Regions from separate parts of the Pseudoalteromonas sp. S558 genome, predicted to be linked through region 1. Evidence: predicted binding sites of a transcription regulator. Region 1 holds the regulator's gene; each other region holds the start of a gene.
What was found. Region 1 encodes LexA, which represses DNA repair genes until DNA is damaged. Its sites were predicted from a motif close to TACTGTATNNNNATACAGTA; they were not measured.
Positions count from the first base shown of each region.

Region 2: a site for LexA is predicted at 1,159-1,178, ahead of CWB66_RS16030 (exonuclease domain-containing protein). Genes of this name have one in related genera too.
Region 3: a site for LexA is predicted at 1,996-2,015, ahead of CWB66_RS01355 (SulA-like leucine-rich domain-containing protein). Genes of this name have one in related genera too.

Region 1 covers NZ_PNDU01000079.1:24,239-32,409, forward strand. The annotation lists gene CWB66_RS06425 (transmembrane cytochrome oxidase associated protein) at 1-57, opposite strand, end outside; gene CWB66_RS06430 (SURF1 family protein) at 47-787, opposite strand; gene CWB66_RS23025 (DUF2909 family protein) at 802-1,110, shown strand; gene CWB66_RS06440 (cytochrome c oxidase subunit 3) at 1,013-1,888, opposite strand; gene CWB66_RS06445 (cytochrome c oxidase assembly protein) at 1,924-2,454, opposite strand; gene ctaD (cytochrome c oxidase subunit I) at 2,454-4,046, opposite strand; gene coxB (cytochrome c oxidase subunit II) at 4,046-5,188, opposite strand; gene lexA (transcriptional repressor LexA) at 5,787-6,404, opposite strand; gene CWB66_RS06465 (M12 family metallo-peptidase) at 6,702-8,171, shown strand, end outside.
Region 2 covers NZ_PNDU01000249.1:6,536-14,706, reverse strand. The annotation lists gene CWB66_RS16040 (DksA/TraR family C4-type zinc finger protein) at 63-329, shown strand; gene gloA (lactoylglutathione lyase) at 360-761, opposite strand; gene CWB66_RS16030 (exonuclease domain-containing protein) at 1,190-3,349, shown strand; gene CWB66_RS16025 (DMT family transporter) at 3,385-4,275, opposite strand; gene CWB66_RS16020 (DUF2496 domain-containing protein) at 4,469-4,621, opposite strand; gene CWB66_RS16015 (late competence development ComFB family protein) at 4,593-4,886, opposite strand; gene CWB66_RS16010 (primosomal replication protein) at 5,084-5,692, opposite strand; gene CWB66_RS16005 (TSUP family transporter) at 5,694-6,470, opposite strand; gene dinG (ATP-dependent DNA helicase DinG) at 6,470-8,171, opposite strand, start outside.
Region 3 covers NZ_PNDU01000017.1:13,204-21,374, reverse strand. The annotation lists gene CWB66_RS01365 (DUF6172 family protein) at 248-550, shown strand; gene CWB66_RS01360 (YchJ family protein) at 1,018-1,497, opposite strand; gene CWB66_RS01355 (SulA-like leucine-rich domain-containing protein) at 1,528-1,971, opposite strand; gene CWB66_RS01350 (tetratricopeptide repeat protein) at 2,262-2,726, opposite strand; gene CWB66_RS01345 (NCS2 family permease) at 2,845-4,137, shown strand; gene CWB66_RS01340 (hypothetical protein) at 4,216-4,974, opposite strand; gene cysB (HTH-type transcriptional regulator CysB) at 5,275-6,252, shown strand; gene CWB66_RS01330 (L-serine ammonia-lyase) at 6,329-7,705, opposite strand; gene CWB66_RS01325 (NUDIX hydrolase) at 7,806-8,171, opposite strand, start outside.

The sequences.
Region 1 (8,171 bases):
CAAAATTAGCGGTATAGCACAACAACCTACAAACAATAAAAGAGGGTTACTTTTCATTATGTGTCCTTTTCTTACTTGCAAAAATAGCGACAACAACACATGCAACAGCAATTAGAAACCACTGCACGGCGTAAGCATTATGTTTTTGAGGACTCATCACTACAGCCTCGTAATGAGGTATAGCAATTTCATCACCACTACCTTGTCGATAAACCATAAAATTAATTAATAATTGCTGGCTTTGAGCACTTAGCATATTCAAATCAATAGATTGGATTCGTGTAGGTAAGTCATTATTTGTAGCTTTATTTTCAAGTGTAAAACCACTGAGGTTATTTTCTTTTATTTGTGCTTTTAGAATAAAATCGCCATTTGGGAGAGTAACTTGTGGCAAAACATCTCTCGATATGGGCGCTTTTATCCACCCCAAATTAACTAAAATCACTTTAGGATCATTATCGGGCTTTAACAAAGCGAGTAAATCGTATCCTACTTGCCCGTTGTAAACTTGGTTATCTAAAAGCCAATAGTGGTTTTGTACAAACTGCCCTTTTAGCTCCACTAATACGCCAGTTTTGTTCCAACTATCAGGCAAGTTAAGTAATTGAGGCCAGTTCATAACGCCACGAGTTTGCAACTCAGCAATGGCAATTAGCTGCTGTTGCTTTTGCTCGCCGCGCTGTAATTGCCAAAAACCTAAGCGCACGCAGACCAACACAACAACCACGACCATACAAAGTGTGATTATTGAACTAAGCTTTTGTTTGTGCCATAAAACTAACTGCATAAAGGGTCAACTCAGTGATTATTAAAATTATTATCGTACTGTTGTTAATATTTATACTTTTTAACTTATTTAGAGCATTATTTATTATGGTCTCTGGGAAAACAGGTGGACGACCCATGTCCCATTTTTTAGGTCGTCGCGTAGTGTTTTCTGTGGTCGTTTTAGTTGTTGTGATTGCAGCACTTAAGCTTGGGTTTATTAAAGCGAATGACTCGCCTATGGCCACTACAGCACATACACAAATACAAATAAGCACAACCACACCACATCTACAAAGTGCCAATACCAAGCAGCAGCCTGAAAAGCAAAGTGCTTATCTTTAGTAAAATGTCCTTTTAGAATGCGTAAAAGTATAACCAATAAAAGTACGGTGCCGAGCGTTACATGCATGCCATGAAAACCCGTCAATAAAAAGAACGTATTACCGTAAACACCGGCATCTAAGGTTAAATTAAGATCATTATATGCATGTATATACTCCTCAACTTGCAGTCCTAAAAAGCAAACCCCCAATAAAACAGTAGCCCCTAAAAATACTTTAAGTGGGGTGCGTTTATTGTTTTCCATCGCAACATGGGCAAAATACAAAGTAACCGACGAGGTAAGTAGTATTAAGGTATTTATAAGTGGCAAACCTTGCCAACCCATAGCCTGAGTGGTTTCTCCAGCAGGTGTTGAAAGTAAGGGCCAAACAGCTTCAAAGGTAGGCCAAAGCACTTCGTTAGTCATTGCATTATTACCAGCCCCCCCAAGCCATGGAACCGACAGAACCCGCGCATAAAACAGCGCACCAAAAAAAGCCATAAAAAACATAACTTCAGAAAAAATAAACCAGCTCATACCTTGCCTAAAAGAGCGATCCATTTGCGCTGAATACAAACCTTGGTCCGACTCACTAATTACATTTTTAAACCAACTAAACAACATATATAAAAGCACAGCAATTCCGGCATAAAGTAGATAAATACCACCGCCAGATTCTTTTCCAACATCCATAACCGTTAAGCCTGCGCCCACTGCTATAAAAAACAATGCAATAGCACCCACAATGGGCCATGGGCTTTGATCTGGTACATAATAATGCTCATATTTTTGATTCATTTTATTTACTCCTAGTTTTACACTAGTTTAAAAAGCTAGTTATTACTTGCCACTAGCTGTTCACTAATATCAAATACGGTATACGATAAAGTTAATTCTTCTATGTCACTTGGTAATGCAGTATCAACATAAAAAAGTAATTTGAATTCAAGTTCTTCACCTGCTTTTAACGGTTGTTGATCGAAACAAAAACAAGCAATTTTATGTAAATACTTTGCCGCTTTACCTGGTGAAACAGAAGGTACAGCCTGCATTACCTTATCTAGCTCGCTGTTATTTTTAGCGCTAAAAAACACTTCACGCATTGCACCGGGCTTTACCACAACGCTGTATTCTTTTGATTTAACTTCGAACGGCGCACCGCTTTGAGCATGCGTAGTAAAGCTAACGCCAACTTCACGATTTTGTATTATTTGTGTACTTTGCTTTGCTTGCTCTAGCGAAGGCTTGCCATTGAGCCCTGTTACGTCGCAAAACACGTCGTATAAGGGCACTAAGGCAAATGCAAATGCAAACATACCCACGCAAATTAATATCAAGCGCTTAAGTAGCGGTGCGTGTGTCATTACTTTATTTCCGGAGGTGTAGAAAAAGTATGATACGGGGCTGGTGAGTCAACTTCCCACTCAAGCCCTTCTGCCCCATCCCATACTTTTGCAGGTACTTTATCGCCACCACGAGCACATTTAATTACAACAGCCACAAACAGCAATTGCGATAAGCCAAAGGCAAAACCACCAATACTTATGATTGCGTTAAAATCGGCAAATTGCAGTGCATAATCAGGAATACGACGCGGCATACCAGCAAGTCCTACAAAGTGCATAGGAAAAAACAGTACATTGACGCTCACCAGTGATAACCAAAAATGCCATTTAGCTAAGGTGATATTAAACATATTGCCCGTCCACTTAGGCAGCCAATAATAAGCGCCCGCCATAATCGAGAATATCGCACCGGTTACTAATACATAGTGAAAATGCGCTACAACAAAGTAAGTATCGTGATATTGAAAATCAGCAGGTGTAATGGCTAACATCAACCCAGAAAAGCCACCTAGGGTAAACAATACAATAAAGGCAATACTAAATAGCATGGGTACCTCAAAACTTATTGAACCCTTCCACATAGTGGCAACCCAGTTAAATACTTTGACCCCAGTGGGCACAGATATAAGCATTGTGGCGTACATAAAAAACAATTCACCTGCTACAGGCATCCCCGTGGTAAACATATGATGCGCCCAAACAATAAAGCTCAGCAGCGCAATCGAGGATGTGGCATACACCATAGAGGCATAACCAAAGAGTTTTTTACGCGAGAAAGTAGGCACTATGGTCGATATAATACCGAACGCTGGCAAAATCATGATGTACACTTCTGGGTGACCAAAAAACCAGAAAATATGCTGAAACATCACCGGATCACCGCCACCTGCGGCATCAAAAAAGCTGGTCGCAAAGTACTTATCGGTAAGCACCATAGTTACAGCCCCTGCAAGTACGGGCATTACCGCAATTAATAAAAAGGCAGTAATTAACCATGTCCATACAAATAGGGGAAGCTTCATCCATGTCATGCCTGGAGCACGTAAATTAACTATGGTGACAATTACATTAATAGCCCCCATAATTGAACTTATTCCCATTATATGTACGGCAAATACAAACAACGCCGTATTGTCATTACTGTAAGTTGTAGAGAGCGGAGCATAAAAAGTCCAGCCAAATGCAGGACCACCACCGGGCATAAATAACGATGCTAATAAAATTAAAAACGCAAACGGTAAAATCCAAAAACTCCAGTTATTCATTCTTGGTAGTGCCATATCAGGTGCACCAATCATCAGCGGCACCATCCAATTGGCAAGGCCAGTAAAGGCTGGCATTACTGCACCAAATACCATAATTAAACCGTGTACGGTGGTCATTTGATTAAAAAAGTGGGGATCAACCAACTGTAAACCTGGTTGAAATAATTCAGCCCTAATCACCATGGCCATTGCGCCACCAATTAAAAACATGGTCAGCGAAAATATTAAATATAAACTACCTATATCTTTATGATTGGTTGTATAAAGCCAGCGTTTAAATCCTTTTGCAGGGTGATGTGCATGATGCGCTTCATCGGCGTTAGGTTGTTCTACTATGCTACTCATTAGTTCGCCTCCACTTTGGCATCAAGTGCTGTCTGTATTTGACTCGGCTGAATAACATCACCCGTATCGTTACCCCATGCATTACGCTTATAAGTAATAACTGCTGCTAATTGCTTTATAGATAACTGTTTTGCAAAGGCTTGCATTGCAGTGCCTGGGCGGCCATGAATAATTATATCAATGTGATCTTTAATATCCCCTAATACAATTGGACTCCCTTTAAGTGCAGGAAATACACCTGGTAATCCCATGCCCGTAGGCTGATGGCACGCTGCACAATTAGCCATATATACTTGTTCACCCAAAGTCATTAACTCATCTTTAGGTAACGTTTGATCAAGCAGTGCGGCATCTGCCAGCGCAGCTTTCTGCTTAGCCTGCTTTGCATCTACCAACCAGGTTTTAAAATCGGATTCTGATTTTGCAACTACAACCACAGGCATAAAACCATGATCTTTACCGCACAGCTCAGCGCATTGACCCCGGTAAATCCCTTCTTCGTTTATATTGGTCCATGTTTCGTTTATAAACCCAGGATTTGCGTCTTTTTTGACGGCAAAATCGGGCACCCACCACGAGTGAATAACATCGTCTGAGGTCATTAAAAAACGTACTTTTTGGTTTATAGGCAGTACCAGTGGTTTATCTACCTCAAGTAAATAGTTAGGGTTTTTCTGTGCAAGATTAGCAATTTCGTCTTGAGGAGTAGAAAGCATTGAGTAAAACTCAACGTCTTCACCCATGTATTCGTAATGCCATTTCCATTGCGATCCTGTAATTTTAATAGTGAGATCAGCCTTACTGGCATCTTCCATTGCAATTAGAGTTTTAGTGGCCGGTATAGCCATAGCAATTAAAATAACAAACGGAATAGCAGTCCAAAGTATTTCTACTTTCGTGCTTTCGTGAAATTGAGCAGGCACTGCTCCTTTAGATTTGCGGTGATGAATGAGTGCCCAAAACATAATGGCAAACACGATTACCCCAATCACACAACATATGAAAAATATAGTCATGTGCAGCTGATAAACATTATTACTTATATCAGTTACGCCTTTACGCATATTAAATTGGCTATTTGCCAATACTTGCTGCGGAAAAACAAACAGTATAAGCCACAAGGTAGAGCTCAATTTACCCATGTGACGACTCCTTTGATGCTGTTGCGAGTGCAAAGCGAAGAGGCATACGGCTTAAACGCCAATTCGTTATTTTTATTTTTGTATTAATACCCTCGTCCTTATTAAACAATAGGTATTACACTGCGCTAACCAAGGTTTTATTGTAAATGTGTGTATTCTCAAAACTAAAAACAATGAGTTACTGTTAGCCCAGCCCATTAATAATTAGCTAAAGATTAACCAACAAGCAAGTTTTAGTATGAAAATTAAACAAATGATATTAACGGATTAGCAAAAAAACATGTCACTTTTAAAATTTTAAAATGATGCGAACTGAGTTTTGATAGGGGTTACAAATAACATAAGGGGATAAAAGAGGAGTGCAATAAAAATTGTTTAGTAAGGAGCCTTGTAACTAAAAATGCGTACTAAAAAGCACGCATTTATAAAATCACTAATTTAACACTGCATTAAATTAGTGATCTATTATAGTGATAAGAAAGTAGCTCAATAACAAGGCTAAAATTATGATACATAGTTGTTCTATATAAATAATTTTTAACGTAGTTAGTGAGTTATTTAATGCGTTAGAATGATCATGTTTTTACTAAAATTGGTATTACATCCAATCAGCGTTACGAATAACCCCAACAGCCAAACCTTCAATATTAAAAGATTCGTTTTCTAAATCGACTTCAATTGCTGAAAAATCATCATTTTCAGCATGCAGCAGTACTTTTCGACCTGCTTTTTCAAAGCGCTTTACAGTTACATCATCATCAACACGTGCAACTACAACTTGCCCATTTTCAGCAACTTGAGTTTTATGCACCGCCAATAAGTCGCCATCCATAATACCTATATCTTTCATGCTCATACCGTTAACACGCAGTAAAAAATCGGCAGCAGGTTTAAACATTAATGGATCAATTTTACAATGACTTTCAACATGCTCTTGCGCCAAAATAGGCTCACCGGCCGCTACTCGGCCAATTAGAGGCAAACCTAATTGCTCAGGTTCTTCTTCTTCAACAAGTTGAATACCTCGGCTTGCGCCTGGCTTCATTTTAATAACACCTTTTTTTGCAAGTGCTTTTAGATGCTCTTCTGCAGCATTGGCACTTTTAAAACCTAGTGTTTGTGCAATCTCTGCACGTGTAGGGGGCATACCAGTGTCTTTAATAAAAACTTTAACTAATTCGAGTATTTGAGCTTGGCGCTTCGTTAATGGTCGCATATAACTGGTTTTCCATACAGTACATTTAACTGTGAGTATATACAGTTAAATAAAAATCGCAAATTTAAATTAAGCTAAACAAACTATGCGATTACCAGTTAATAGCGTTTGTTTTTCATAATTAATAAATCCCCTTTCACACTTACAAAAACAAAATCTGGTTACATAAATTAAACAAGTGTATTTTTATATTTACAATAATAGTCATATTAAACACACCTCAATGTTAATGGGTTGAAAACAGCTTATTAACATGTACACTTTATAAGAACAAAATAAATTCAAAAGGATTATCAAATGAAAAAATACTCACCATTATTTATTGGCCTACTGTTCAGTGGTTATACGCACGCTCAAGTTCCACTTTTTGAAGTTCAATACTCTAACATTTCACAAAGCATGACTGCACAAGCAAGTACTCAATCTCAATTTGGGCAACCACTTTTTGAACTAAGCAGCAACACAGATGCTTTTTTCTTACCTATTAAAGGTAATAATATTGAGTTTATTAAAAGCACAACAAGCTCATCAGCAACAGGTAGTCTAATTTGGGTTGGTAAAAGCTTAGATGGTGACGAAGTTACACTCATCAAATCGGAAAAAGGGATTTCTGGTACGGTAAAAGTAGGCGAACATGTTTACAAATTACAACCAAATAAACACTCTGGTCATAACTTCATTGAACTGGATCCAGCAAAACAACCTGCTGAGCATGCACCCGATTATAAGCAATCTAGCAATAGCAACATAGCTTCAATCAGTGAGCAAATTTTAACGGCACAAAATTACCAAACAGCAATGGCTAGCAATGCACAAAGCGATATTAGCTTATTAGTTTTATATACGCCTGCAGCTGCGCAAAAATCGGGGGATATAAATAGCTTAATTGATCTTGCTGTTGTCGAGACCAACCAAGGTTATCAAAACTCAGGCGTTAACGCTGTTGTTAGCGTAGCTCATGTAAGCCAAATTAATTACACTGAAGCTACAAACTCAGGGACTGATTTAAACCGCTTAGCCGCTAAAAATGATGGCTATATGGATGAAGCCCATACATTACGCGATCAATACGGTGCTGATGTAGTCATATTAGTGAATGATGTAAACGGCTACTGTGGTCAGGCAAAAGCCATTGGTGCAAATGCGAATAGCGCTTTTGCTATGGTCGATTATGACTGTGCAACGGGTTATTACTCTTTTGGTCATGAAATTGGACATTTACAAGGCGCTCGTCATAACCCTGAAAACGATCCATCAACATCTCCATATTCATTTGGACATGGCTATCAGCAACCTCAATCGCAATGGCGTTCAGTAATGGCGTATAATTGCACCAATAATTGTACCCGCATTAATTACTGGTCGAACCCAAACAAATCATACAATGGTGATGTAATGGGAACTTTAGCAGAACATGACAATGCAAGAGTATTAAATTTAACAAATCCAACTATTGCAAACTTTAGATCTTCAACCCCCCCGCCAACAAATGATAATGTACTACAAAATAATCAACCGATTACAGTTAGTGGCGCTAGAAATAGCGAACAGTTGTTTACTTTTGCAGTGCCAAATGGGGCGACGCAAGTTACATTCACAACCTCAGGTGGTAGTGGTGATGTTGATCTACATGTAAAATACAACGCAATTGCATCGAGTAATAACTTTGATTGCCGTCCTTATAAAAACGGAAATAGCGAAAGTTGTAGCGATACTCGTACTGGTAATTACTCTATTATGCTCAAAGGTTTTAATGCCTTTAATAAT
Region 2 (8,171 bases), on a different contig from region 1:
AGCAAAAATAAAGTTTTTAATTGCTAATATGATCTTAAATTTAGTGATTATTAGAGGGCATTATGGCAAGTGGGTGGGCACGAGACGGTGCAATTCAAGATCAAATAGATGCAAGTGTGAATGACGCCGTACAATATGCAAGAAGTAATTTGATATCAGGCGCGAGTGCCGAGTTATGTGAAAAGTGTGATGAGGCAATTCCGCAAGCTCGAAGGTTAGCACTACCTGGCGTACGCTATTGTGTTCAATGCCAAGCTACTATTGAGCGCAAAAGAGCAGGTGCTAGCACGGTTAACCGACGTGGTAGTAAAGACAGTCAATTACGTTAAAAGGTGCTTTGAGCACCTTTTTATATTAATCTAGAAACGATTCATGTTATCTTTTTTCTGAATAAGCTCAATTGCATAGCCATCAGGGTCTTTTACAAAGGCAATTTCAGTGGTGCCACCTTTTACAGGGCCAGGCTCCCGGCTAACATTACCACCTGCGGCTTTTATATCTGCACAGGCTTTATAAATATCGTCAAACTCAATTGCAATATGACCATAGGCATCGCCTAAGTCGTAGCTGTTTGTATCCCAGTTGTAGGTTAGCTCCAGCACTGTGTTATCTTTTTCATCCCCATAGCCTACAAACGCGAGGGTGTAACGATACTCTTCATTATCTGCGCGACGTAATTCTTTCATGCCCAATATTTGAGTATAAAACGCAATTGATTTGTCCAAATCAGCAACTCGTAACATGGTATGTAATAAACGCATTTGTGCACCTTAGCTTGTGGTTAAATTTGCATAGGCTTTCAATAATACAGGTGCAGTACGCCAATTTGTAGGCTTGTGAAAAAATTCTTTCAGATTTGTTAAACAGGTAAGAAAGGCATGGCTATTTATAACACAGTAATCAACAGAGCTGAGCTCATAGAAAAATAGTGAGTTAGTTTTGATGTATTATAAACGATCGCGCGCAATCGGAGTCGCTATATAAGCTAGCATCTATTTATTTTAAGCTTTTTCTTGCTGCATCAGTTGAAAGCCTATATTGATCCTAAAGTACAATAACTTTAAGTCGCTACTTAGCGTCAATATCGAAAGGGCGAACGGATATAGTAAATCACCATTAGAGTAATTTTAAGATTGAATAATAAGTGCAAATACTGGATACTGTTTTTATATACAGTTGTGGCGATATTATGAAACAAGAATTACCAGCAAAGTACTATTTAGCGCATTTTAGAGAGCTTATTGAGTTTGTATCCAGCAAGTGTATACACTTGCTTGAACCCAAACATGAAGTGTTTATTGCTAAAATTAACCAGCTTGATGAGCAAAGCCAGTGTATGTTGGCGCGTGTATATTCACGAAAGCCTTATCTAGTACAGGCGCAGTCGCTCAATTATGAAGAAATAGCGTCACCGCATCAGGCTATCTATACGCTAAAAACGGCCGGTATTTTATTTGAGCCAAACGAGCTGCACTATGCACAGCTTTTAACACATTTAACGAAACCTTCCTTGGTTGAGTTACTAAGTAGTTACCCAGAACAAATAAGCTTTAAAAAGAGCGCTGCTAAAGGCGCGCTAGTGGATATTGCATGTGCATTTTTTAAAGATTGCCCACAAGAGCTTGCCCCGCTTTATAGCCAGTATGTTATTAACAGCCGCAGTGATTTTTACGAGTATTTTGAGTTTTTATTTGCAGGTAAGCTCAGTCGTGGTGATGTGAATCATCAAAACCGGTTTGTAATGCGAGATTTAGGCTTAACCGCGACACGTGAAGGGCACAGTGAGAGTTTATCGCGCTTTGAAACACTTAATGAAGCGCAATCAAACTATTTATTAAATCGCTGCCGATTAACATTTAAAAATATAACAGATGAAAACGACTATGTTGCTTTAGCGTCGCAGGTTTTATTGCAAGTCGCGCATGGTGTAATTGCGGTTGCGTTAAAAAATAAATTATTAGTTAGGCTTTATCGACAATTAAAAGGGGTTGATAGCGAACTTGCCTTTAGCTTACTTGAAGCCTGCATGGATGATAGTGAAGCACAAGAAATTCAAATAAGAGAGCAATACCGACTTAACAATAAAGAGTGGGTAAAAGCGCGATTAGACGCCATTATCGAAAATCCACTTACTGATGATTTACTGTATTTTGCTGATGATTTTTTAATGCGTAAATTTAATAAAAAAACACGTTCGCGTTTGAGTGCCATGCTTGCCGACACACAGTGCGTACTCGAAATAGATGAACTGTACCGAGGTGAAGTAGAGCAGGGCGTAAACGATTATTATACTCACCAAGGTATGCAAGTATTTAATACCGAAAACACGCTTTGGCAAAGTTTATTTGGATTAGTATTTTGGCACGAGCTATTTATAGAGTCGCCTTATCCGCCTTGTAACGAATTTGACATTTATCCGCAGGTATTAAGGCTTGGTAACTTTTATGAAGCGCAGCAAACACAAATAAATAATCGTTTAGCACAGTGCCAAACACCTCAAGCATTACTTAATTTAGTATGTAAAAATGCAGCGCAATATTTTGAGCAACCCAATGGCTTATTTAGGTGGCATAATGAGTTACTACAACCGCTAGAAGCACTTATTTTAAATAGCCCTATTAAGGCGTTAATTACTCATTTAACGAAGATGAGTAAGCATTATTCACAGCTAAAAGACGGCTACCCTGACTTAATGGTAATTAATAATGGCCAAGTACATTTTGAAGAGGTAAAAGCCCCAGGCGATAAACTAAGGCGCAACCAACTAACCACCATCGATAACTTAAAAAATGTGGGCTTTGAAGTACATATTGCTGCGGTTAAATGGTTTGTAGACCCTAACCGTGTTTACAGTGTGGTCGATATAGAAACCACTGGCGGTTTGAAAGGCGGCAACCGCATTACCGAAATTGGCCTTGTAAAAGTGCAGCACGGAAAAGTAATTGATAGCTGGACTACCTTAATTAATCCACAACGACATATACCAGGCTTCATATCATCTTTAACTGGTATTAGTGACAGTATGGTTTATAACGCTCCTGTATTTGCCGAAATAGTACAGCCGCTGTTAGATAAGCTCACAGGCACTATTTTTGTGGCCCATAACGTTAATTTTGACTATGGTTTTATTAAAAAAGAATGCGAGATGGCAGGGCACTTTTTTAAAATGCCAAAAATGTGTACTGTGGTTGAATCGCGCAAAGCGTTTAAAGGACTGAAGTCGTATTCACTGGGTAATCTCTCATCACACTTTAATTTAAATTTAACCAGCCATCACCGCGCCCTTGCCGATGCAACCGCCACAGCTGAGTTGTTATTACTTATTCAGCAATCTCAAACCAACGAATAAACAGCAAACCTTAACGTAAAAAGTAGTACGAACTTTTAAGTACTTAGCGGTTTAGCTAAGTACTTTTTTCGTGGTAAGAAACCAGTAACCAGCATAGTGCCTACAATTACAAACAGTGCGCCTAGTAATGTATTGGACCCTATTTTCTCATCTAAAATTAAATGTCCCCAAAAAATGCCAAACAACGGAATTAAAAATGTAACCGTGAGGGCAGAAGTTGGGCCAATATCGTCGATTAATTTAAAAAATAATATATAAGCAAGTGCGGTACATATAACCCCTAATGCGAGTACTCCTAGCATAACGTGGGTGCTTGGTATTTCTCGTATTGGCATAAATAAGATAAGCGGCAGTATCATAAAGCTTGAAGCCCACATTGAGCCATGGGCGTTATCGAAGGGGGCCAGTTTAGGCGCATTTTTAGTGTAATGCGATGCAATGGCATAGCAAAGTGATGCGCTTAATGCTGCTACTATAGCTATGATGGATTGGCTATTTAATACAAAATGATTTTGCCCAACAAGTATTGCAACGCCTATTAAGCCAAGTAGTAAACCAAGCACCATACTTTTATTGGGCTTTGTTTTTGTCCATAAAATTCCTACTACAACACCCCATATTGGTGTTGTAGAGTTTAAAATTGAGAGTGTGGATGCGCTAATTGTTTGGGCTGCGTAAGCAAAAAATAAAAACGGCAGGGCAGAATTAAACGCGCCTATAATAAAAAAGTGTTTTTTATGTTGGATAAACGCTAAGCGGCGCTTTAAATACAAAGCAACAATAAATAAAGTAACTGCAGCAAAGCCGACTCTAAACTCAATTAATACCGCAGGTCCTAAACTAGTGGCTGCCATTCGCATAAATAAAAAAGATGCGCCCCAAATAGCGGCCAGAAAAAACAATCGCAGTAAGCTTGCTAAGGTCATGATAGTACATTAATTATGTTAGTTGGCTTTTAGAGTAGCAGGGTTTATAAATAGTGTAAGCCATATTCGGAACTGGCATATTAAAAAATAAGCCAAAAAATTTAGAGTGTTAGTTAGTCGCGCTTTAATCAAAGTTGATAGGATTAAATTTGAAGGTGTTGCACTACTCTTAGTTTATGTAATCGAATAAGAATTAATTCGCGGCCAGTTTTTTTTCAAAATCATCTTTAATTATTTCGAGTGCTTTAAGAATGTCTTCTGGAGCAATATCATGTTGCTCCAGAATCATGATCAAATCGACTGCAAGTTTAATATGTTCAGGCGCTTGATTTAGTGAATTGCTCATTTAGGTCTTTCTTTTTTGAAATTTGGTTAATAGCGACATTAATTGCCGTTTGAACGCGTTCTTCCATATGTAAACGCTCAGTTTGTGGTAAGTAAAATGCCATATCTACATCATAACGAATGTATCGAGGAGGAAGTTGATTTAATATAGTACAGCAAAAATCTGCCATTACATCTTCGTTATATTGCTCGCTAAGTTTAAGTTTTATTATTTCTTCAAGAACAATTTTTTCGTAGTAATTGTGTATGTCGTCATGTAATCGCATATTCCTATCACTCTTTTTTATTCCATGCTGTTGATATTGAGTTTATACCAAGGTTAGTCATAAATCGATAGCAGCTTTGAATTGTTATTCGGTATACGGAAGGTTGTTAATTTTATCTGATTTTTAAAGTGAATAGCTGATATAGCTATGCTTTGATCAGAGCAAAATTGGCAGTTAAACACCATAACAAAAGTGTTTTAACGAAGCTGTTGCTTTTCTACTTGTTGTATTTTATCTTCGGTTGCAGAAATTGCTTTTCTGCATCGTCCTAAGCGAGCATGTGTACTTAATATTTCAAGGTTAAGCTTTTGTGCTTTAGCAGGCGACGCTTTATCCATTTGCATTTTTCGCTCTTCAATCATAAGCACTAAACGACGTTCAAACTCATGGTTTTGTTTTAATTCGTCGTAAAGTTCGTGCGACGACTGCATGATTTTTTGTACAGCTTGTTTGTAAACCGCTTGTTTTGGGCGTGGTTTATAGTGGCTTTTGTTTTCTTTAACCCAAATAGGCGTTGATTTAATGACGTTAAAAATTGCTTGCACTTGAGTTGCTATACGCTCAAGTGCATAGGTATAAGCGTGGCGATGCTCGCTTGGCGGTAACCTTGATACTTCGTCTTCTATTTCAATTACATAGTCTGCTAAGTTCATACTTTTTGTACTAAAAACGGCGCGATCAAATAAGCTAGGTTGCGCTTGCATGTAACGGTTTTTAGAAAAAAGTTTAGCTTTATCAAATTGCTCGGCTTGCTGTTTTAGCGTTGCAATTTGATGACGTAGTTTATCTAAAGCCATTGAATGCATATTAAAAATAAGCCTCGTAAATTAGTTTTAGCGCTAAAAGTATAACCATGGTATTAAAAACTGGACGAATAAATTTACTACCAAAACGTATCGCTGAATGCGCGCCAAACCATGCACCTAGCATGATAAAAAAGCCCATTGTTATGCCAAGTAAAAAGTTTACATGGCCCAAAGCAACAAAGGTGATCAATGATACAAAGTTAGAAACAAAGTTCATTGAACGCGCTAAACCACAATTGAGTAGCAGGTTCATTTTGTAAAGCATGCCATTCGAGGCAGTCCAAAAAGTACCCGTGCCAGGCCCTGCTAAACCATCAAAAAAACCTAATGCTAAACCCTGTAGCCATTGTTTTATTTTCATTGCTTTGTTTAGTTTAGGGAGCTCATCCCCTTCGGTGGTACTTAAATTACCAAATAAGCTATAAGCGGCAACCAAAATAATAATAATCGGGAGTAGCTTATTTAAAAAATCAATACTTAAATGATCAACAATAACAGTTCCTAGCAGTGCGCCTATTGCGGTAGCAATAATAGAGGCAGCCCAAAACTTTGGACTAAATAAGTTTTTTTTGTAATAGGTATAACTTGCCGTTAAAGAACCAAAGCTGGCAGCGAGTTTATTGGTCCCAAGTGTTAAATGTGGAGGTAGGCCAGCGGTTAATAAAGCGGGCACAGTTAACATACCACCGCCGCCGGCGATAGCGTCTATAAAACCTGCGGCAAGTGCAACAGCACATAAAACAGCCCAGGTTGTTGGATCGAGTGCAAGTTCAAACATTAATAATCTATTTGTCTTTTAAAAGGTGGTAGGGTGTCGAGCATGGCTTTGCCGTATCGCTTGGTAACTAAGCGCCTATCGAGAATAGTAATACAGCCTTCATCACTCTCTTTTCGCAGCAGTCTACCACAGCTTTGTACCAATTTCTTTGCGGCGTCGGGCACGGTAATCGTTAAAAATGGATTTCCGCCTTTACTTTGTACAAATTCTGCTTGTGCTTCTTCTATTGGAGAAGTCGGTACTGCAAACGGTATTTTGGTAATTATTAGGTTCTCTAAATATTTCCCAGGTAAATCAAGCCCTTCTGAAAGGCTCTGTGTCCCGAATAAAATACTGCCTTTGCCTTCGTCTATATTTTTAGTGTGTGCTTTTAGTAAAGCTTCTCGCGACATCTCACCTTGAACTAATAAGTTAAAACCTTTTGTTCTAAGAAACTTTGTTACGTGGTCCATTTGCCAGTAGGAAGCAAACAATACGAGGTTTGCTTTTTTATCATTTAGGTACTCTGGTAATGTTTGAGCTAAATGGTCGCTAAAGTCTTTATCAGTTGGTTCTACTTTCGATACTGGGATACGTAAAGTGGCTTGTTTTGGGTAATCAAAAGGAGAAGGTGCTTTAATAAATTTAACGCCTTCTTCCTTAGCAAGTCCGGTTTCGTAAGCAAAGTGATCGAACGAGCCGAGTGCACTTAATGTAGCAGAGCACAAAACAGCGCCCGCGCATTCTCGCCATAACTTATCTTTTAAATAATAACCGACTTCAATAGGGCAGTCGCTTAATAGATGGTCGTGGTGATTTTTGTATTCAAGGCGTTTTATCCACCTCGCATGAGGCGTACCTTCACCTTTTTTAGCGTAACTAAACCAAAGTTTGTTTAGTTGCTCTAACCGGTTAATATATTGCCCGCTTTCACCTAATATTGGATCGGCAACGTACGGTTTTATATCGCCGTCGCTTACATCTTGCGTAAGGGTGTCGTGCATTTTGTTTAAGCAGCGCAGGGCATCTTGTGTAGCTTCACTTATGTCTTTTGCTTTACTGTGCAGCGACTCTGGAATTTCACCGTGCTCAAAGCGGTAAGTATCATCTTTTGAGTATTCAAAGTCGGCATTATCAAGAATATCACGCACTACTTTTAAATCTTTATTAGCGTCGTTAATACTGTCGCAAAGTTTAAAATTTTGCCCTATTGCTTTTTGGCCTACTAAAATTTTAGCCATTTTTCCACTAAACTTAGTGAGCTTATCAAGCCACTCTATGGTGCCTTTTATTGTGGCAGCAGCAGATGAAAAATCGCGAGTTATATGTGCTAAATGGTGCGCTTCATCAATAATATAAATGGTGTTGTCGGGCTCTGGTAAAATTTTACCGCCACCCAAATCTAAATCAGCAAGTAGTAATGAGTGATTAATTACCAGTACGTCCATTTGCATCAATTGATTACGAGCAAGCTGAAACGGACATGTTTGATGGGCCTTCATTTGGCGCTGACACGAATGTTTATCGCAGGCTATTAAATTCCACACTCTGTCGGGAACTGTATCAGCCCAGCTGTCTCTATCGCCTTGCCATTTTTTATTTACATACGCGTTGTATAGCTCATTTAAGCATTTGGTTTCCATTGCGCTTAAGGGTGAAGTAAGCGTTGGCATAAAGTCCATCTGTGTTTGGCTATCACCATTTACAGCATTGTGTAGTTTG
Region 3 (8,171 bases), on a different contig from region 1:
CTAGGAAATTGACTCTTACTTACCGATTGATTTACCTTCTTACAGCTTTAAAAGTTAGGTATATCGAGTAACCCTATATGTTGTTTTTTGTGTTTTCGCATCACTATTACTGATTAATTTAATGATATTGGCTAATAATTGATTTAGTGCAAAAAAAGCATCCAAAAGTTAATTGCAATTGCTATAATGATCGCAAATGGTATGACTGAAATGCCGCTATCATTAAACCAAGGTAATTAGGAACGTAATGAAGAAAACATTCACGCTGAATCACGAGAAAATCAAATACCCTCGTATGGTTGATGCTGCAAAGCATGAAGTGAAAAAATATTTGAAACGAGAGCGCAATAAAACACTACCTGAAGATGCAGATTATTGGGCATTTGACTGTAAGTTTGGTAACACAGCTGAAGATGCACAAGTTGTGCACGTAGCTGAATTAAGTAACCAAATTGGTGAAATTGAAAAGCAAGGTCTGACTTCTTTCTATGTAGAGATTTTAGCACGACCAGCTCAGCGTCAACAGTTAGACTTAGATGATGACGAATAATATTTAGTCAGTATTCGAAATTATAAAATGGGCTCAAGTGGCTCATTTTTTGTTTTACGCTATAAATATTAAGTGTGGGCGTTTATCGGTTGTTCACTAAAACAGAGGAGGCATGTTTAAATAATACCAATCCGCAATAATACTTAATCAATTTGAGGGATTAAACCTGACGCTAACTTTGTTAAAAATTTCTGATATAGAACAACTAAAGGACAAATTTTTTGCCTTGTTATCGATACGATTTCCTTCCCTCAAAATAGATCACTTAATTAAGCGAATCGGTATAAGCAAGTTTGGTGCGCTGGTAAATGTAGCGTTTAAACGCTAACTACACACCGCAATAATTGGCATAAACATGAATAAGGTAGCTACAAGAGTAGAGGGGGGTTAAGTGTATTTATATCAATAAAGGACTGCCTATAATCAACAATCCTTACTTATGTAAAGGGGTTAAATAAAATTATATATTACACACTGTGGCATTTTTTGTATTTCTTATTACTACCACATGGACAATCATCATTTCTACCCACCTTAATATCCGTAACTGGAAATATAGTGCCATCTAAATAACGCCATTGAGCATTTTCTTTAATGAATTGCGATTTTTCGTGAAGTTCACAAAACAGACTTTGGTAAAAGTACTGAGCTTTAAATTCCACTTCGCCTTTATCTTCATCATGGTGTGAGCTAATGACATCAAGATTTATAAATCGACAGCTGTTAGCAAAATCGTTTATTTCTTTAATAGGATTTTCAGCTTGCTTTTCACTTGCATAGGTTTGGTAAACATATTTTGCATTTTTAAGTACATAAGCTGTATAACGCGAACGCATTAGTTGTTCAGGAGTCTGAGCTTGTTGTTTTGCTAAATGAAGAGGTTCGCAGCAGTCTGCATATTCTTGCTGACTGCCACATAAACAGCTTATAGAGTTCAGTGAGTTCATAGTTGTTCTACACAGTATAAAAGCGTTAGTTTAACAAGCTTGTTGGCTATGGGGTATCTTTGTAATTTGAATATTTTTTGTAAAACAGTAAAGTTTTGTTCGTGTTTTACTCAGATCTAAAGATAAGCTATTAAGTAATTGGTTATTTACTATGTCTGTCCATGTAATTACTGCTGAAAAATTACCGTTATGTAACGCCGAATTTAATACATACTCTAAATTGACTAGGTGCTTTTGTCTAATAACAAGTAATTTACTTGTATCAATAGAGCATGAATCAAGTAATGCTTTACTAGGTACGTTATCTGGTGCGATTAATAATGTCCATGCGTTTAGATTATTGTACTGATGTAGCACCTTTAATAACTCAAATGTCGCAGATATCTCATCTTCAATCTGAATTAAATTAACACAATCACTTTTATCGTCTTGCTGGTAGCTTTTAACTGTTCTAATTGTAATAGGCTGTAACATTTTAGTTATCTCACTGGGTTTATATACAGTATTTATATACAGTAGTTTATACAGTGCTTTTGCGCAAGTATTATTTGCTATTTATTTGTACAGTTATTCTTTTTTAAATATTCAATTAGATTTAATTTTTAAGTAGGTCCTTGATAATTAATGTTTTTATATTTTATACCACTTCTAGCTTAAATTTTAATTATAGAGTGCTATTGCTACTATGACTTAGCCAGCAGGTGGTTGCAGCGTTTCTTACGGTGACTTTATACAGGTGTTTTATGAATAAAATACGTAGATGATTATTCTGTAGGGGAAGTATGAGAGATCAAATGAGAAAACTGCAACTGGTGAATTTGCTCATACAAACTAGCTGCATAACATTGTGCATCTTTAAAGCGTTTGGTTTCAATATGTTTACGTAGATCGGCTAAAGCCGCCGTCGCAGGTTTATGACCTTGACTACTTGATAAGCTTAGCCATGCTGCAGCATGAAAAACACTTTGCGGTACGCCTTGCCCTTTAACAAAAAATAGTCCCAAATAAAATTGTGCTCGGTGATCTCCCGACATAGCAGCCAAACGCATCCATTTTGCGGCAAGTGGATGTTGGTCATTTTTTAAATAATAAAGTGCCTTATTAAGAGAGCCTTGCGGGCGATCCTCATTATTTGGCGCTAAATTAGCATCATTAGGTTGCGTTACAAAAGACAATATATTGTCTAATTGTTGCTCTAAATTCTGGCCTGTTGGTGTTGTATTTATCATATTCGTCTTTTTGTTATTTTAGCTACTTCAATAGTTTAGTATACCGCAAGGTAAAATGTCCTGTAAAAAATTATTTTTATGATAAAATCTCGTCACTTTTTATTATCATAAGTTTATTATGCTCGAAGCCTTATTTAAAATTAATGAAAATGGTTCCTCGGTTCGCCGTGAGTGTATCGCTGGGGTAACTACATTTATCACCATGGTTTATATCGTGTTTGTGAATCCTGCAATGTTAGCTGAAGCAGGAATGGATCAAGGAGCAGCCTTTGTCGCTACATGTATTGCTGCTGCTATTGGTTGTTTTATTATGGGCTTATGGGCTAATTATCCATTAGCACTTGCGCCTGGTATGGGATTGAATGCCTTTTTTACTTACGGTGTTGTGCTGGGAATGGGGTACACGTGGCAAGCCGCATTAGGTGCTGTGTTTATGTCGGGCTGTATATTTCTATTTTTAAGCTTATTTAAAGTTCGAGAGTGGATCATTAATGCGATTCCCTTAGTTTTAAAACAGGCTATTGCAACAGGTATTGGTGCATTCTTAGCGCTAATTGCGCTTAAAAATGCAGGGATTATCATCGCGAGTCCAGCTACTTTAGTCCAGCTAGGCGATATAACATCAGCGGGCCCATTGTTAGCTATTTTTAGCTTCTTTATTATTGCAGCACTTTTATATCGCGATTTTAAAAGTGGTGTTTTAATTAGCATTTTATTGGTGACTGTTATAGCACTAGGTTTAGGGCTTGTTGAATATCATGGTGTGGTTGCTATGCCGCCTTCTATTTTACCTACCTTTATGCAGCTTGATTTTGGTGCGGCACTTGAGCTTTCAATGCTCAGTGTTATTTTTGCATTCTTGTTTGTTGATTTATTTGATACTTCAGGGACATTAGTCGCTGTAACACAAAAAGCGGGATTGGCTGATGAAAAGGGCAATATGCCTCGCTTAGGACGAGCATTGAGTGCAGACAGCACTGCCACAATTGCAGGTGCAATGTTGGGTACTTCAACAACAACATCTTATATCGAGTCGGTTGCAGGTGTATCTGTAGGTGGGCGAACAGGCTTAACTGCTGTTGTTGTTGGTATTTGCTTTTTACTAATGATGTTTTTTGCACCACTTGCGCAGATGGTGCCTATTTACGCAACGGCTGGAGCCATTTTATATGTGGCTGTATTAATGCTGCAAAATCTGAAATTTGTAAATTGGGATGACATGACCGATGCTATTCCGGTGACTGTTGTATTATTAATGACGCCATTAACTTTTTCTATTGCACATGGTATTGCACTGGGTTTTATATCGTATACTGCAGTTAAAGTGCTGTGTGGCAAGCGAGATGAAGTCTCAATTAGTGTCTGGATTTTAACTGTGTTATTTGTTGTTAAGTTTGCGTTTTTGTCGTGATAGATGCTGATGAATATTAACAACTGACCATAAAAAAGCCCATATAATTGTATGGGCTTAACTAAAAAAGATAAATGCTTACCATTTCTTTTTAGGGGCAAATAATACATCTAAATCGTCTTGCTCTTGCTCATTTTTCTTTTTAAGTGCTGTGGCGTTCGAAGCTCTAAGCTCAACGCTTATCGCCTCTAAATAACCCTCAACCTCTTGAAGCTTTGCTGTTACGTACTCATCAGCGAATGAAACAGAGTTTAATGTTGCATAGGCTTTTTCAAAATATTGTCTTGCAGAGCCAACCATGCTCGCCGCTTGTGCAGATACGCCGCGTTTAATTTGGCTTTCTATGTTTATTCTAAGCTGAAGCCTTTCAAGACGTTTGTCTTCTCCTGAAAAAACTTGGCTATCAACTCTACCCTTAGCATGCTCTGATCGTAAAATTGCACGTAGTTTTTTAATACCTTGAATAAGGCCAACAAGCTGTTTATCGTTACTAGGAATAGATAGTGCATCACTATTATTACCTTGAATATTGCTTGATAGGTGTTCTTTTGCTTCGGTTAAACGGCTTTTTAGTGCTTTAGAGCCCGGCGAGTTAATAACCATGGTATTAAGTGCTTCATAAATACGTCGTTGCAATACTCTTATAATGTGTTCCGATAACGGAATATTAGCATTGTTCATTAATGCTTCTTCGGTTTCTTCTATTATCGCTTTTTGTTTTGTAAGCTCTTTGCGACGTTTGCCTTCTTGCTTTTCTTTGTGTTGCTGAACTGCATTAACCCAAAGCGCAATCACAATCAGTGCAACTATAAGCACTATTATAATAGAAACGATCATGTTGTAATTCTCGGATTCATAAGCTAATTAATTAATCTTACATTAAATATATGGTAACGGGGTAGTTTTACAATGATTAACTTAAAAATAGACTAATAATGTATTGAAAGTCTACGCAATTATAAGATAAATCGGAATAATCATTGCTATCTGAAGTATATTTATTGTGCTAGCCTTGAGCTCCAGACGTATAAATGCAAACACACTGGCCTAAAACTACGATTAAAGTAGAATAACGCTTGGACATAACACCTATTGCCTTTATATATAATATGAATAACAACGTTAAAATATGCAGCCATGAAATTACAACAACTCAGATACATAGTAGAAGTACAAAATCATAAACTAAATGTTTCAGCCACTGCTGAGAGCTTATTTACCTCACAGCCCGGCATTTCTAAACAAGTACGAATGCTAGAGGATGAGTTGGGAGTACAAATATTTGGTCGCAGCGGTAAACATTTAACGCATGTAACGAGTGCGGGTAAAGAAATTATTCATATATCACGTGAAATCTTATCGAAGGTCGAAGGTATAAAAGCAGTCGCAAATGAACATACGCTACCAGATCAGGGTAAGTTAAATATTGCTACGACTCATACCCAAGCGCGTTATGCGCTTCCGAATGTTATTCAAGGGTTTATGAAAAAATACCCTGCAGTATCACTTCATATGCACCAAGGTACACCGCAACAAATATCAGATGCAGCAGCACGCGGTGATGCCGACTTTGCTATTGCAACAGAAGCACTGCATTTGTATTCAGATTTAGTTATGTTGCCTTGCTACCATTGGAACCGCAGTATTGTTGTCGCTAAAGATCATCCATTAGCTAAAAAAGCAAATAGTTTAACTGTGGCTGATATTGCTCAATATCCACTTATAACCTATGTATTTGGTTTTACGGGGCGCTCAGAGCTAGACAAAGCATTTAGTGCACATGGGCTCGAACCACATATTGTATTTACCGCAACCGATGCTGACGTTATAAAAACGTATGTACGTTTAGGGTTAGGCGTAGGTGTTGTTGCCTCTATGGCGATAGATCAAGTGAGCGATACCGATTTAGTGTGTATTGATGCGAGTCACTTATTTGAAGCAAGTACAACCAAAATTGGCTTTAGAAAGGGTAGTTTTTTGCGTACTTACATGTATGATTTTATAGAACGTTTTGCCCCGCACTTAACTAAAGAGCGAGTAGAGCGAGCAAGTTTATTACGCAACCAAGATGACGTAGATAAGTTATTTGCAGATATAGAGTTACCCGTTAAATAATGTCACTATATTGAACGAATAATAAAAGAGCCGCCTATTTTAAAATAGGCGGCTTTTTCTTTTTATAGAGAGCAGATCAACATTCGATAATGTTAACGGCCAACCCACCGCGAGCGGTTTCTTTGTACTTTGTTTTCATATCGTTGCCAGTTTCAAGCATGGTTTTTATCACTTTATCAAGTGATACCTTTTGCTCGCCACTGCCACGTATAGCTAAACGTGAAGCGTTAATTGCTTTAATAGCGCCCATTGCATTACGCTCAATGCATGGAACTTGCACTAAGCCACCAACAGGGTCGCAGGTGAGACCTAAATTATGCTCCATGCCAATTTCTGCTGCGTTTTCTACTTGCACTACATTGCCACCAACAATTTCAGTTAATGCACCGGCTGCCATTGAGCACGCTACGCCAACTTCACCTTGGCAACCTACTTCGGCACCCGAAATAGAGGCATTCTTTTTATATAAAATACCAATAGCAGCGGCCGTTAACAAATAACGCGTGGCGATATCGCGGTCTACTTCTTTTACAAACGTGTGATAGTACATAAGTACAGCGGGTAAAATACCCGCAGCACCGTTGGTTGGGGCGGTTACTACACGACCACCAGCCGCATTTTCTTCGTTAACTGCAAGAGCAAATAAATCAACCCAATCCATTGCACGCAGTGGATCGTTACTGACTTCTATATTTAGTTTTAAGTATAAGCTTGGCGCACGACGCTTTACTTTTAAGCCACCGGGTAAAATACCTTCGGTACGCATACCACGGTCGATACAGGCCATCATTACTTGCCAAATATGGAACAGTGTGTCTTTTACTTCGTCTTCAGTGCGCAGTGTCTTTTCGTTTTTCATCATCAAGCTTGAAACACTCAACCCTGACTCTTTACACATTTCTAGTAACTCTTTTGCACTACCAAATGGAAAAGGGGCGGGGTTTTCTTCTCTAATATCGAGGGCTGCTTGTTTTTCGTTTTCAAACTCTTCGTCAGTAACAATGAAGCCACCGCCAATAGAGTAATATACTTTGCTGTAAATTTTTTCGCCGTTGTTTGAGGCGATAATTTCCATTGCATTAGAATGCTTAGGAAGCGTTTTGCGACGATGAAAAACAATTGCGCCTTGTTTTGGAAACTTTGCTTTGTGTGTTTGGTTTAAATAAATAACCTGATCTTTTTCAATAGTTGCTAAAATATCATCGACTAAATCGGCATCTATTGTTTCAGGATCGTAACCAGCCAGGCCAAGTATTACAGCTTTACCTGAGCCATGGCCTACGCCTGTTTGACCTAGTGAGCCATAAAGCTCTACTTTAATATCGGTAACATTTGCTAATAATTGTTTTTCTTGGAGTTCATTAACAAATAAGCGTGATGCGCGCATTGGGCCAACGGTATGCGACGACGAAGGGCCAATACCGATGCTAAACATATCAAATGCACTGATCATAATGTGTGTCTCTACTTTGTTTCTCAGCACTAAGCTGCTCTTTGAACGGTCGAGTATGATAACGTGGAATTGTGACTGTGTAACTACTAATAACAAAGATTTAAACTGGTAGGGCGAGTTGTTTTGTAAAGTTTTTTATAATACTTGCGGTAGCACCCCAGAGTAATCCATGGGGTGTTTTAAATCCTTGCAATATTACAGTTTTTCCAAATCGTTGAAAAGGCAGGGGTTGCCAGTTAGCTTCGTTATTTAGCTCAGTAATAGACAGTAAAAAGCTCGCTTGCACTTCGTTATAGTCATTTTCCCACGTGGTACTTTTATTCAGTAAACCTACATAGGGGCTAATACTAAAACCCGTTAAGGTTGAATACTCAGGTAAGTGGCCTAATACATTAACGTTGTTTTGGGCAATATTTAGCTCTTCTTTTAGTTCGCGCAGTGCTGTGGTGCGAAGAGTTATGTCGCT